3 regions of the Mumia spirodelae genome follow, and region 1 is predicted to be linked to each of the others. Evidence: predicted binding sites of a transcription regulator. Region 1 holds the regulator's gene; each other region holds the start of a gene.
The links. Region 1 encodes LexA, which represses DNA repair genes until DNA is damaged. Its sites were predicted from a motif close to TCGAACANNTGTTCGA; they were not measured.
Positions count from the first base shown of each region.

Region 2: the regulator LexA is predicted to act here: its motif matches at 1,859-1,874, upstream of ACQSSQ_RS21320 (HNH endonuclease signature motif containing protein).
Region 3: the regulator LexA is predicted to act here: its motif matches at 2,652-2,667, upstream of ruvC (crossover junction endodeoxyribonuclease RuvC).

Region 1 is NZ_JBODSD010000004.1:101,600-105,429, reverse strand. Features, by position in the region: gene ACQSSQ_RS18460 (ATP-dependent DNA helicase) at 1-1,009, shown strand, start outside; gene lexA (transcriptional repressor LexA) at 1,202-1,915, opposite strand; gene ACQSSQ_RS18450 (LysM peptidoglycan-binding domain-containing protein) at 2,162-2,641, shown strand; gene ACQSSQ_RS18445 (serine hydrolase) at 2,635-3,477, opposite strand; gene ACQSSQ_RS18440 (Rdx family protein) at 3,474-3,776, opposite strand; gene ACQSSQ_RS18435 (threonine aldolase family protein) at 3,773-3,830, opposite strand, start outside.
Region 2 is NZ_JBODSD010000005.1:248,820-252,649, forward strand. Features, by position in the region: gene ACQSSQ_RS21310 (GAF and ANTAR domain-containing protein) at 1-145, shown strand, start outside; gene ACQSSQ_RS21315 (DUF8129 domain-containing protein) at 142-333, opposite strand; gene ACQSSQ_RS21320 (HNH endonuclease signature motif containing protein) at 400-1,845, opposite strand; gene ACQSSQ_RS21325 (PucR family transcriptional regulator) at 1,998-3,455, opposite strand; gene ACQSSQ_RS21330 (ABC transporter substrate-binding protein) at 3,639-3,830, shown strand, end outside.
Region 3 is NZ_JBODSD010000001.1:1,818,737-1,822,566, forward strand. Features, by position in the region: gene pdxT (pyridoxal 5'-phosphate synthase glutaminase subunit PdxT) at 1-3, shown strand, start outside; gene ACQSSQ_RS08865 (YebC/PmpR family DNA-binding transcriptional regulator) at 115-876, shown strand; gene ACQSSQ_RS08870 (hypothetical protein) at 992-1,462, shown strand; gene ACQSSQ_RS08875 (hypothetical protein) at 1,489-1,860, shown strand; gene ACQSSQ_RS08880 (hypothetical protein) at 1,926-2,300, shown strand; gene ACQSSQ_RS08885 (CsbD family protein) at 2,379-2,552, shown strand; gene ruvC (crossover junction endodeoxyribonuclease RuvC) at 2,690-3,361, shown strand; gene ruvA (Holliday junction branch migration protein RuvA) at 3,358-3,830, shown strand, end outside.

The sequences.
Region 1 (3,830 bases):
GCGGATGGCCGCGACGTCGGACGGCGACGTGATGTGGATGGCCGAGCGCGACGGCTCCCGGGGCGGCAACGAGCTGCGGGTCGCGCCGGTGGACGTGGCGCTCACGCTGCGGGACAAGCTGTTCGGCGAGAACACCGTCGTGCTCACCAGCGCCACGCTCAAGCTCGGCGGCGGCTTCGACCCGGTCGCGCGCACGGTGGGGTTGTGGGCGTCGGACCGCGTCGAGGACGGGGCGGCGGCGGACAACGGCGCGCGGACGGACAACGGGTCGCGGGCGGACAGGGACGGCGGCGCCGAGGACGACAGCGACCGGCCACCGGCGTCGTACACCTGGAGGGCCGTCGACGTGGGGTCGCCGTTCGACTACGCGAAGCAGGGCATGCTCTACGTCGCGCGGCACCTCCCTCCGCCGGGACGCGACGGCATGAGCGCTGCGGCGCTCGACGAGATCGTCGACCTGGTCACGGCGGCCGGTGGACGGACCCTCGGCCTGTTCTCGTCGCGCCGGGGTGCGGAGGCGGCGACGGAGGCCGTACGCGAGCGGATGCCCGACCTGGAGGTGCTGTGCCAGGGCGACGCGCAGCTGCCCGAGCTCGCGCGCCGGTTCGTCGAGGACCCGCGGACGTGCCTCTTCGGGACCTTGAGCCTGTGGCAGGGCATCGACCTGCCGGGGGAGACGTGCCAGCTGGTCATCATCGACCGCATCCCGTTCCCGCGCCCCGACGACCCGCTGATGAGTGCCCGCCAGCGGCTGGTGGAGCGGCACGGCGGCAACGGCTTCATGCAGGTTGCGGCGACGCACGCGGCGCTGCTGCTCGCCCAGGGAGCCGGTCGCCTCATCCGACGCGCCGACGACAAGGGCGTGGTGGCGGTGCTGGACTCGCGGCTCGCGACCGCCCGCTACGGCGGGTTTCTCGCGTCGTCGATGCCGCCGATGTGGCGCACGGTCGACCGCGACCTCGTGCTCGGGGCCTTGCGGCGGCTGGACGCGGCGGCGAGCGCGGACTGAGCTGCGGCGCGCGCGGCGCGGGTACCCCAGCGACGGAGAACTGACCCGACCGAGCACGGTCGGGTCAGTGGGGGTTCGGTGGGGTACCCCAGCCGGTCCGCCGCGATCGCGCCCGGATGCGGCTGAGTCAGAGCGCTCGCACGGGCGCGAGACCGAGGGGCTCTCGCGCCCGTGCGCACACGGTGCGTGGGGTCAGACGCGCCGCATGACTGTGGTGACCTTGCCGAGAATCGTGGCGTCGGTGCCGTCGATCGGGTCGTACGCCGGGTTGTGCGGCAGCAGCCACACCTTGCCGTCCTTGCGCTGGAGCGTCTTGACGGTCGCCTCCCCGTCGAGCAGGGCGGCGACGATCTCGCCGTTCTCGGCGGTCGGCTGCTGGCGGACCACGACGTAGTCGCCGTCGCAGATCGCCGCCTCGAGCATCGAGTCGCCGCGCACCTCGAGCATGAACAGCGTGCCCTCGCCGACGAGGGTGCGGGGGAGCGGCATGACCTCTTCGACCCGCTCCTCGGCGAGGATCGGGCCACCGGCGGCGATGCGGCCGACGACCGGAACGTACGCCGGAGCGGGCCGCGAGTCGCCGGCGCCGGTCTCGTCGAAGCCGAAGTCGAGGGCGTCGCCGATGGAGCGCCGTGCCGCGAGCACGTCGGGGAGGAAGACCTCGATCGCGCGCGGCCGGTTGGGGTCGCGCCGGACGAAGCCGTTGCGCTCGAGGACCTTGAGCTGGTGCGCGACGGACGAGACGCTCGCGAGACCGACCGCGGCGCCGATCTCGCGCATGCTCGGCGGGTAGCCGCGCTGCTCGATGGACTCGCGGATGATCTCGAGGACGCGGCGCTGACGCGGGGTCAGTCCGCTCGCGTCCGGCGGTCCGTCGGGAAGCTCGGAAACCTCGGCTCTGGTCATGGCCCTGACCCTAGACCTGGGCGGCGACACGATCAAACATATGTTCGACCCGCGTGTCGTCGCAGGTCGGCGCGACACGTCGAAAGTTTGTTCGAACGGATGCTTCCGTTTCTGTCAGTGGGTGTGATTAAGTTCGTACGCATGTTCGATCGAACGCGTGTTCGGCTCCGAGTTCGGATCCACGAGCTGATCAGCCGCCTCGCCTCGGTCGGACAGGCCGTACGAGTCCGAGACATGGAGGACACGATGAGCACCGTCCGCAGCACCCTCGAGCACCCCGTCGACCGCACCGTGGTCGTGATCGACACCCCGCTGATGCGCTCCGTCGAGCGACACCCCGCGGGCCGAGGATTGCGCGACGGCCAGCGTCCGACCACCCCGCCGCGTCCTCGTGCGCAGCGGCAGCCCGTCGACAGGACGCGGGGGCGCTCGGGCTACCGGCTGACGCGCCGGGGGCGGTTCGTGGTGTTCCTGGTGGCGCTGCTGGCCTTCGGCGGTCTGACCGTCGGTCTGGGCACGCAGGTCATCGCCACCTCGGAGAAGGGGGAGCCCGTTCCGAGCCGGCCCGTGACCGTGCAGCCGGGCGAGACGGTGTGGGACCTCGCCGCCGACGCCAACCCCACGGGCGACATCCGCGAGACCGTGCAGGACATCGCCGACCTCAACGCGCTCCCGAGCGCCGGGGAGATCGGCGCGGGCGAGACCATCTACGTCCCGATCTACTGAGCCGCGGCTCCGACCCCGTCCGCTGCCGCGGACACCTCCCGGAGCCACCGGCCGGCCGCGCGCATGTCGCGCAGGACGTCGTCCCGCAGGCCGGGATCTGCGTCCTCGTCCCACTCCGCGACGACCGCGTACGCGAGGGTGCGGGCGGGGCCGGACACGAGCCCGACGTCGGCGCGCACGGTGGAGATCGTGCCGGTCTTGTTCCAGAGGACGAAGCCGCGGTCCGGCTCCGCGTGCGCGAGCGGGTCGAGGCCGAAGGCGCCGGCGACCATCGACAGGTCGGCGTTGGCGCTGAGCCAGCCGCTGACGCTCTCGCTGACCGCGGGTGACACGATCTCGCGGCGGTGCAGCCGCGCGCAGAAGTGTGCGAGATCGGTGGCGCACCCGACGGACAGCGTCGGCGGGTGCTCGGGACCGCGGTCGTCGCGCACCCGGTCGAGCAGGCGGCTGCGCTCCATCCCGATCCGCGCCGCCGTCGCTGTCACCGCGTCCAGTCCGACCCGGCGCAGCAGCACGTTGGTGGCCAGGTTGTCGCTGACCGCTCCGACCAGGCTGCAGACGTCCGCGACGGGCAGGGTGTCGGTGGCGAGCCGATACCAGAGGCCCGAGTCGGCGACCCAGTCCTCCTCCGTACGGGCGAGCGGCTCCGCCGGGTCCAGCCGCTCCGTGGCGATCTGGTGCGCCGCCTCCACGAGCAGCACCAGCTTGCCGATGCTCGCCGTCGGCAGGACGAGCTCCGACTCGAGGGCGACCAGGACGGCGTCGGAGTCGGCGTCGCGGATCTCGACCGACCAGCGGACGTCCTCGCGCAGCCGGGGGAAGGGCGGCACGGTCACGCGTCCACCTCCGGCGCGTCCGGCGTACGGTCCGCGTGGCCGAGCGGTCGATCCGGGTCGATGCGGTCACGGACCCTGCGCTTGAGCTCGGCGGCGTCCGGGAAGCCGCCGTCGATCGAGCGGTCCCACACGACGTCGCCGTCGACGGTGATCCGGAAGACGCCCCCGGTGCTCGGCACGAGCGTGACGGCGCCGAGCTCCGTGCCGAAGGTGCTCAGCAGCTCCTGCGCCATCCAGCCCGCGCGGAGCAACCACTGGCACATCGTGCAGTACGTGATCTCGACACGGGGCAGCGTCATCCGAACGCCTTGCGCAAGGCCGCGAGGAACGCGTCGACGTCGTCCTCGGTGGTG
Region 2 (3,830 bases), on a different contig from region 1:
GGCGAAGGGCATCGTGATGGCTGAGCTCGGTCTCGACGCGGACCTCGCGTGGCGTCACATCGTGGCCCTCAGCAACGACCGCAACGTCAAGGCGCGCCAGATCGCGTACCAGATCGTGGAGACGGCGACGCGTCGGAAGCCCTAGCCTCGGCGCGCTCGCGCAAGGGTGTCGATGCGGTGCTCGAGGATCTGGCACACGGTCGGACGCGCCGCGTGGTGCTGCTCGTGGTCGAGGAGTGCGATGACGCCGTCGATCCCCAGCGCGCGCAGCCGGACCGTGATCGCGCTCGGCGTCAACTGGTCGTAGTCCGCGAGCGGAAGGTTCGTCGGCATCGGCAGGGCCTCCCTCCGGCGCTCGCCTGACGGGTACCCCGCGACCAGGCACCGATGCCTTCGACGTCACACGACCTGGAGCTGCTGACGCTCGAGCTCGAGCAGCACGGACCAGTCCACGAGCGCCTCGTCGTCCCAGTCCACGTCGACGCCGGCCGCGGACTGTGTCGCCGCCGCGGGGGCAGGTGCGGTCGCCGGCGCGGGCGCAGGCGCTCGGGCAGCAGGACGCGCGCCGTTGGCCGGACCTGCGAGCAGGTCGCGCAGGATGCGGAGCCGTTGTCGCGCGAGATGTCGAGCCGTGCGGCGTTCGTCCGGGAGCGGCGTGCCGCCGGCGAGGGTGAAGAGCGTCGTGCCGTCTCCGGCCGAGCGGGCGTGCAGCCGTCCCGCGTGCACGAGGTGGTGGCAGCGGGCGCACAGTCCGACGAGCGTGTCGAGGTCGGTCGACCCCAGGTCACGCGCCCACCAGTCGAGGTGGTGGATCTCGAGGGAGACGTTGCTGCAGCCCGGGTTGGCGCAGCGCCCCTCCTGCCGGGCGAGGATCGCCTTGCGTTGCGGGAGCGTGGCGAGCCGCTCGCTGCGTCCGACGTTGAGGACCGCGGCCTGGGGCAGGGCGCCGGTGGTGAATCCGGCCGTCAGGATCCCGGTGACGTCGCTGTCGCACAGCATCGACCCGAGGAGACGGTCGCCGATGACGCCCCAGCCCTCCAGCCGCGCCGGCTCCGCACCAGGCCGACCCTGAAGCCGGTCGAGATCGACGGTCACCTGCAGCTGAGGACGGATGCCCTTGCGCGTCGGCAACCCGTGATCGAGCACCGTGTCGAGCAGGGCCTCCAACCCCGCGACCCGGCGCTCTGACGGCGCCCGGCGGTCGTCACGGCCGGTGGCACGGCCCAGAGAGTCGAGCACCGTCTTGAGCTTGGCACCGGTCGTGACGTCGAGGAACCCGTCGACGACGAACCCGTCGCCCACCCTGCTCACCTGCAGGTCACGCTTGTCCATGCCACGGATGTAGGCCTCGTCGAGGCTGTCGGGGTGGATCGCGTCGATCCACGACCGGATCTCCTCGCGCAGCGCGGGCGGCTCGTGCGACTCGGCGACGGAGACGAGGTAGTCGGTGCCGAGCGTGATGATCTCCTCGCCGCCCTTCTTGAGCCCGGTCGAGAACTCGTGGACGTGGTCGAGGCGGACACGACCGGCGTTCAAGGCCTCCCGGAGCGGTGGGAGCGTCCGCATCGTCCGGCCGGCCGTCACCAGCCTCCCCGCCTCCGCCGACGAGAGGTTGAGCTCGCGACGAGCCCACGCCTTGACCGTGGGTGCCCCGTCGTCCTCCGGTCCCCCGCTCGCCGCGAACGACGACATGGCCTCCGCCTTGACCCCGTCGAGGAGGTCCTGCGCCGTCTGCACCGCGCGGATGAGCGAGGCCTTCTCCGCGTTCGTAGCGAGCTCGAGCGAGGTCCCAGCGAGCGCGACGACAGCGTCGCCCAGCGCATCGACGAGCACGGCTTCAAACATGGATACATCGTATTCGATCATCTGTTCGAGCACAAGAGCGACGATGGTGAGCGACCGGCTGGCCGGGATCGACCGCATCGGCGGCGACCCCCCGGCTGCGCACTCTCCTCGAGTCGAGCGTCGAGGAGCGCCCGGCGCACACGGGCAGCGCGTCAGGCGAGGCCGTCGCGGCGCAGGAGGAGCCAGAGCTCGGCAGCCACGTCGGGGTCGTTCAGATCCAGCCCGAGGACCGAGTGCGCACGAGCGATCCGGTGGCGCAGCGTGTTGCGGTGGACGCCGAGCTCGCGCGACGCCGGCTCCCACTGACCCCAGTTGCGCAGGTACGCGGCCACCGCTCCCGTCAGGTCCGCCCGTCCGTAGTCCCCGAGGCGACGCAAGGCGTGGTCGAGACCGGAGGTCCGCAAGGACCGCTTCTCGAGGACGCGCGTGCTCCCGCGGGCCAGGCCGTCGAGCAGCCGCTGCAGACCGACCCGGACGTCGTGGACCCGATCGAGCGGGACCGCCTCGGAGACCAGGGAGACGACGTTCGGGTCGACCTGCCGCAACGCGGTGCCCAGCCGAGCGGCGTCGGGCTTCTCGCTCGGAGCCAGGAACCACAGCGCGTCCGGGTCGTGCCACCCGGCGACCACTCCGGGACACCACTCGCGCACGACCTGGTCCACGGCCACGGGGGCGGTGCTCTCGACGACCACGATGCGCATCTCGTGAGCGATCGCGATGTCGAGCCGGGACGCGAGGCGTGCCGCCGCGTCGGGCAGCCGCATGTCGACGAGCATCGCCACGGCCTGCGCGTGACCCTGGCTCCGGGCCTGGTCCTGGTCGCGTCGCAGCGTGCCGAGGGTCAGCAGGGCCGCCGCTGCGAGCCCGACGCGGTGCTGGGTCCCGGTGAGCCGGTTCTCGGTCCCGATGAGGAGGTGCCCCACGACGCGCTGCCCCAGCGTGATCGGGTAGCCGATCGACGAGCCCTCGGCGCGCTCGAGGGTGAGCGGCGCGGTCGACGCCTGCCGCGACGACGACCGCAGCTCGGCGGCCACGTCGACGGCGTCCTGCAGGCGGCCGGAGGGATGGACGTGCTCCACCTCGCCGGTCGGGCCGAGCATCGCCGCCCATCCCCGCATCGCGTACGCCAGCGAGCGCAGCGTGGCCGACACGGGATCGCCGGAGAACGCCGCCTTGACGAGCTCGCTGTGCGCCATCACCGCTTCACCGAGGTCGCGGCGCTCGGCCTCGGTGCGCAGCTTCCAGTACGCCTTGGTCACGTCGAGGAACGCACCCTCGGGAGGGACGACCAGGAGCGCCAGCCGGGCGCGCGCGCAGACCTCGCGCAGCGCCAGCGGGACACCTTCCAGGCTGGGCCCCAGACCGAGTCCCAGGGCGGCGACCTCGGCGCCGCAGAGGCGCGCGACGTACTCCTCGATGCCGGCCTCGTTCCGAGGGAGGGAAAGCCCCGTCGTGAGCAGGAGCTCGCCCCCGCTGAGGTACGGCGTGGGGTCGGCGAGGTCACTTACGTGGACCGCACTCACAGGCTGGTCCGGGGCGTCCTGAAGGGGCAACAACCTCAAGACATCAGGGATCTCCGCACAGAGCTGCGAGACAGCAGGGAGATCCATGGACGCATCTTATGAGACCGCACTCTCACACGTGGACACCGGGCCGGGTCGAACCGCACAGGTCGCCCGACTTTTGTGCATCTCGTCCAACGAACGTGCCCCGGGTCACTGGGCAGCATGTGCGCATCGGTCAACGTCGACCGGCCTTCTCCCCCCACGGCCTGATCGCCTCCTGGAGGATCCATGACCCGAAACCTCTTCGCTCGGACACGCACCCGTGCGCTCTCCGTCGCCGCGGCCGCCGTCCTCGCGGCGAGCCTCACCGCCTGCAACGGCTCGTCGTCCTCCGATGCGACCTCGGAGCGCGACGCGGAGGTCGTCAACAGCGCCCCCGCAGCCGACGGCGCCATCGACGAGCTCAACTGGGGCGTGCCG
Region 3 (3,830 bases), on a different contig from region 1:
TGAGCGCGCAGCCGCTAGGATCGAGGACGGTCGCGAGCCGCGGCCCACAGGCAGCAAGCACAGCGCCGTCGTACAAGCACAGCGCCGTCGTACAGCGAGGGAAGGTGAGTGCCCGTGTCCGGCCACTCCAAGTGGGCGACCACCAAGCACAAGAAGGCGGTCATCGACGCCAAGCGCGGCAAGATGTTCGCCAAGCTGATCAAGAACATCGAGGTCGCCGCGCGCACCGGCGGTCCCGACCCCGCGGGCAACCCCACCCTCTACGACGCGATCCAGAAGGCCAAGAAGTCGTCGGTCCCCAACGACAACATCGACCGCGCGGTCAAGCGCGGGGGTGGTCTCGACGGTGCCGGGGTCGACTACACGACGATCATGTACGAGGGCTACGCCCCGGGCGGCGTGGCGCTCCTGGTCGAGTGCCTTACCGACAACAAGAACCGCGCCGCCATGGAGGTCCGCACGGCGATGAGCCGCAACGGCGGCAACATGGCCGACCCGGGCTCGGTGTCCTACATGTTCTCCCGCAAGGGTGTCGTGATCCTGCCGGCGGAGCAGGGCGAGCGGACGCTCACCGAGGACGACGTCCTCGAGGTCGTCCTCGACGCCGGCGCCGAGGAGGTCAACGATCTCGACGGCTCGTTCGAGGTGATCAGCGAGGCCGGCGACGTCGTCGCGGTCCGTACGGCGCTCCAGGACTCCGGGATCGACTACGACTCCGCGGAGTCGTCGTTCGTCCCGTCGATGACGGTCGAGGTCGACGCGGACGCCGCCGGCAAGGTGCTGCGCCTCATCGACGCGCTCGAGGACTGCGACGACGTCCAGAACGTCTTCGCCAACTTCGACGCCTCCGACGAGGTCATGGCGCAGGTCGGCTGACGGCGCCCACCGACCCCAGCCGACGCCCACCGAGCGACGCGGGAGCGCCCGACGAGGTCGCCGAGGCCCGTCGGCTCTCGGGTAGTCTCCCCGCCCAGCAGAACGGAGCAACCTGGTGAAGGTACGCGACGCCGACGGCGTCACCTGGCGTGTGCGGCGGCGGTGGCTGCCGTGGAGGATGCGCAGCAAGAGCCTGCTCGACTACGTGCCCAGCCCGGGCGGCGGGGGCTCCTACGTCCCCGACGACCCGATCCTGCTGACGCTCTGGCTCGTCTTCGTGCTGCCGGTGGTCGTCGTCGGCGGCGTGCTGTTCGTCCTCGTCGGACTCGAGCTGGCGATCCTGCTGCTGCTCCTGCCCGTCATCGTCCTCGCCCGTGCGCTGTTCGTCGGTTGGACGATCGTCGTCCGCCGCGGAGGCACCGTCGTCGGCACCGAGCGGGTGAAGGGGTGGCGGGCGTCGCGAGCCCGCATCCGGGCCGTCGCCGAGGAGATCCGGCAGCGTCCGGCGACCACGCTGGTCGACACCACCGGCGACCCCTACCAGCTCGGCCCCGACTGGCAGCAGGCCAAAGACCCTTCCGCCTGACGCTCCGCGGTGCCAGGATTCGCCGTATGGACATCCTGCGTGCAGGGGGCACGTTCTGGAGGATCTCGCGGCGCCGGCGGCCGCCGTACGACGATCTGGTGGTCCCGTGGATGCCGGCGCTCGTCGACGGAGCCGAGTCTCCGCCCGACCACCTCGGACACCGCCCGATCGTCGTCACCTGCGACGGCGTCGTGATGCACGTCGAGCCGGCGCCTGCCGGCCGCCGCGAGACGGAGCGCCGCATCAAGGAGCTGGCCGAAGGCCTGTACGCCCTTCCGTGGGCGGCGGGCACCGTGGACGACCCTCCGCGCTCGCCTCGCGACCCGCGTGTCTGGGGACGGGCGAGGAGCGAGTGGGAGGCGCTGGGACGCGGCCTCGGCCCGCTCGGAGGGGTGTGACCGGCCTTCTGATCCGGCAGCGGTCGCCCCTTCCGGTGTGACCCCGGGTCCTGCCAGGATGCGGTATGGACCTCGTCACGCCCGGTGGCAGCCGCTGGAGGGTCGCACGTCCGTGGCGGCGGACCCACTCCGACTCCGCCCCGTGGGCGCCCGAGCTCGCCGGCACGACTCCGAGCCCGACCGGCGATCTCGGTCGACGACCGATCGTCGTCTGGCGCGACAGCACGGTCATCCACGCAGAGCCCGCCCCGCACGGCCGCGAGGCGGTGGCGGAGCGGATCGAGGCGCTCGCCGCGGCGATCCGTGCCGCGGCGTTCTCCGACGAGCAGGGCCGCGACCACAGGCCGTACCAGCCGGAGCCAGGTCCTGGCACGACCGGTGGCTGGGGAGCACCCGGCCAGGGCGCCGGGGGCGCCCCGCTCGGTGGCGGCACTCCCTGAGACTTCGTCGGTTAGACCGGCGACCAGCTGGGTACAGGCCTGTCGCGAAGTTCCACCGATCTCGAGGAGATGACTGCGATGGGTCTGGACGACAAGCTCAAGAACACGGGCGAGGACCTCAAGGGCAAGGCCAAGGAGGCCGCCGGCAAGGCGCGGGGCGACGAGTCCCAGGAGGCCGAGGGCAAGGCCGACCAGAGCAAGTCCGACCTCAAGCAGGCCGGCGAGAACGTCAAGGACGCCTTCAAGAAGTAGTCCACCCCCGACGAGAGACCCCTCCGCGCCGCCCCCGCGGAGGGGTCTTCTCGTCCCCGGCGCGTCGTCCCGTCGATCGGTCGCCGCGCGGCTAGGGTGTCGAACATGTGTTCGCTGGCGGCCACGGACGAGGTGGCATGAGCACCGGCACCACCCGCGTCCTCGGGGTCGACCCCGGCCTGACCCGGTGCGGTGTCGGGGTCGTCGACGGCCGCGTCGGTCGTACGCTCCGCGCGGTCGCCGTCGACGTGATCCGGACGCCTGCAGGCGACGACGTCGCGCACCGGCTCCTCGCGATCGAGCAGGCGCTGACGGAGGCGATCGCGACCCACCGGCCGGACGTGGTCGCGGTCGAGCGCGTCTTCAGCCAGAACAACGTCTCCACCGTGATGGGCACGGCGCAGGCCAGCGGCGTCGCGATGGTCGTCGCCGCCCGGCACGGGCTGCCGGTCGTCCTCCACACTCCGAGCGAGGTCAAGGCTGCCGTCACCGGCAACGGCCGCGCCGACAAGGCGCAGGTCACGGCGATGGTGACCCGCATCCTCGGTCTCGAGAAGGCCCCGCGACCGGCGGACGCCGCCGACGCGCTCGCGCTCGCCATCTGCCACGTCTGGCGCGGGACGTCGGTGAGTCGGCTCGACGACGCCCTCGCCGCTGCCCGCCGACCGTCGGCCACGCTCCGTACGGCCGCCGAGCCGATCCGTTCCCGCATCCCGGGAGCCCCGCGGGTCCAGCCTGGGCTCCCCGGCCGGACGTCCTCTGCACGCCGATCTCCCGACACCCCATCCCCTGAAAGGAAGGCACGATGATTGCCTTCGTCCGCGGCACCGTCGCCTCCACCGCCCTGGACTCCGCCGTCCTCGACGTCGGCGGGGTGGGGATGCTCGTGCAGTGCACGCCCGGCACCCTGGCCGACCTCCGTCACGGCGAGCAGGCACAGGTGGCGACGAGCCTGGTCGTCCGCGAGGACTCGATGACCCTCTACGGCTTCGCCGACGAGGACGAGCGCGACACCTTCGAGCTCGCGCAGACCGCGAGCGGCGTGGGGCCGAAGGTCGCCCAGGCGATTATCGCCGTCCTCGGTCCCGAGGGGCTGCGCCGGGCCGTCGCCGACGAGAACCTCGTCGCGCTGACGAAGGTGCCCGGGATCGGCCGCAAGGGGGCGCAGCGGATCGTGCTCGAGCTCAAGGACCGGCTCGGCGCGGCCGCGCTCACCTCCCGCGCCCCGGAGGCTGCCCCGGCTGCCGCCGCGCCCGCCGACGCCGACTGGCGTCCCCA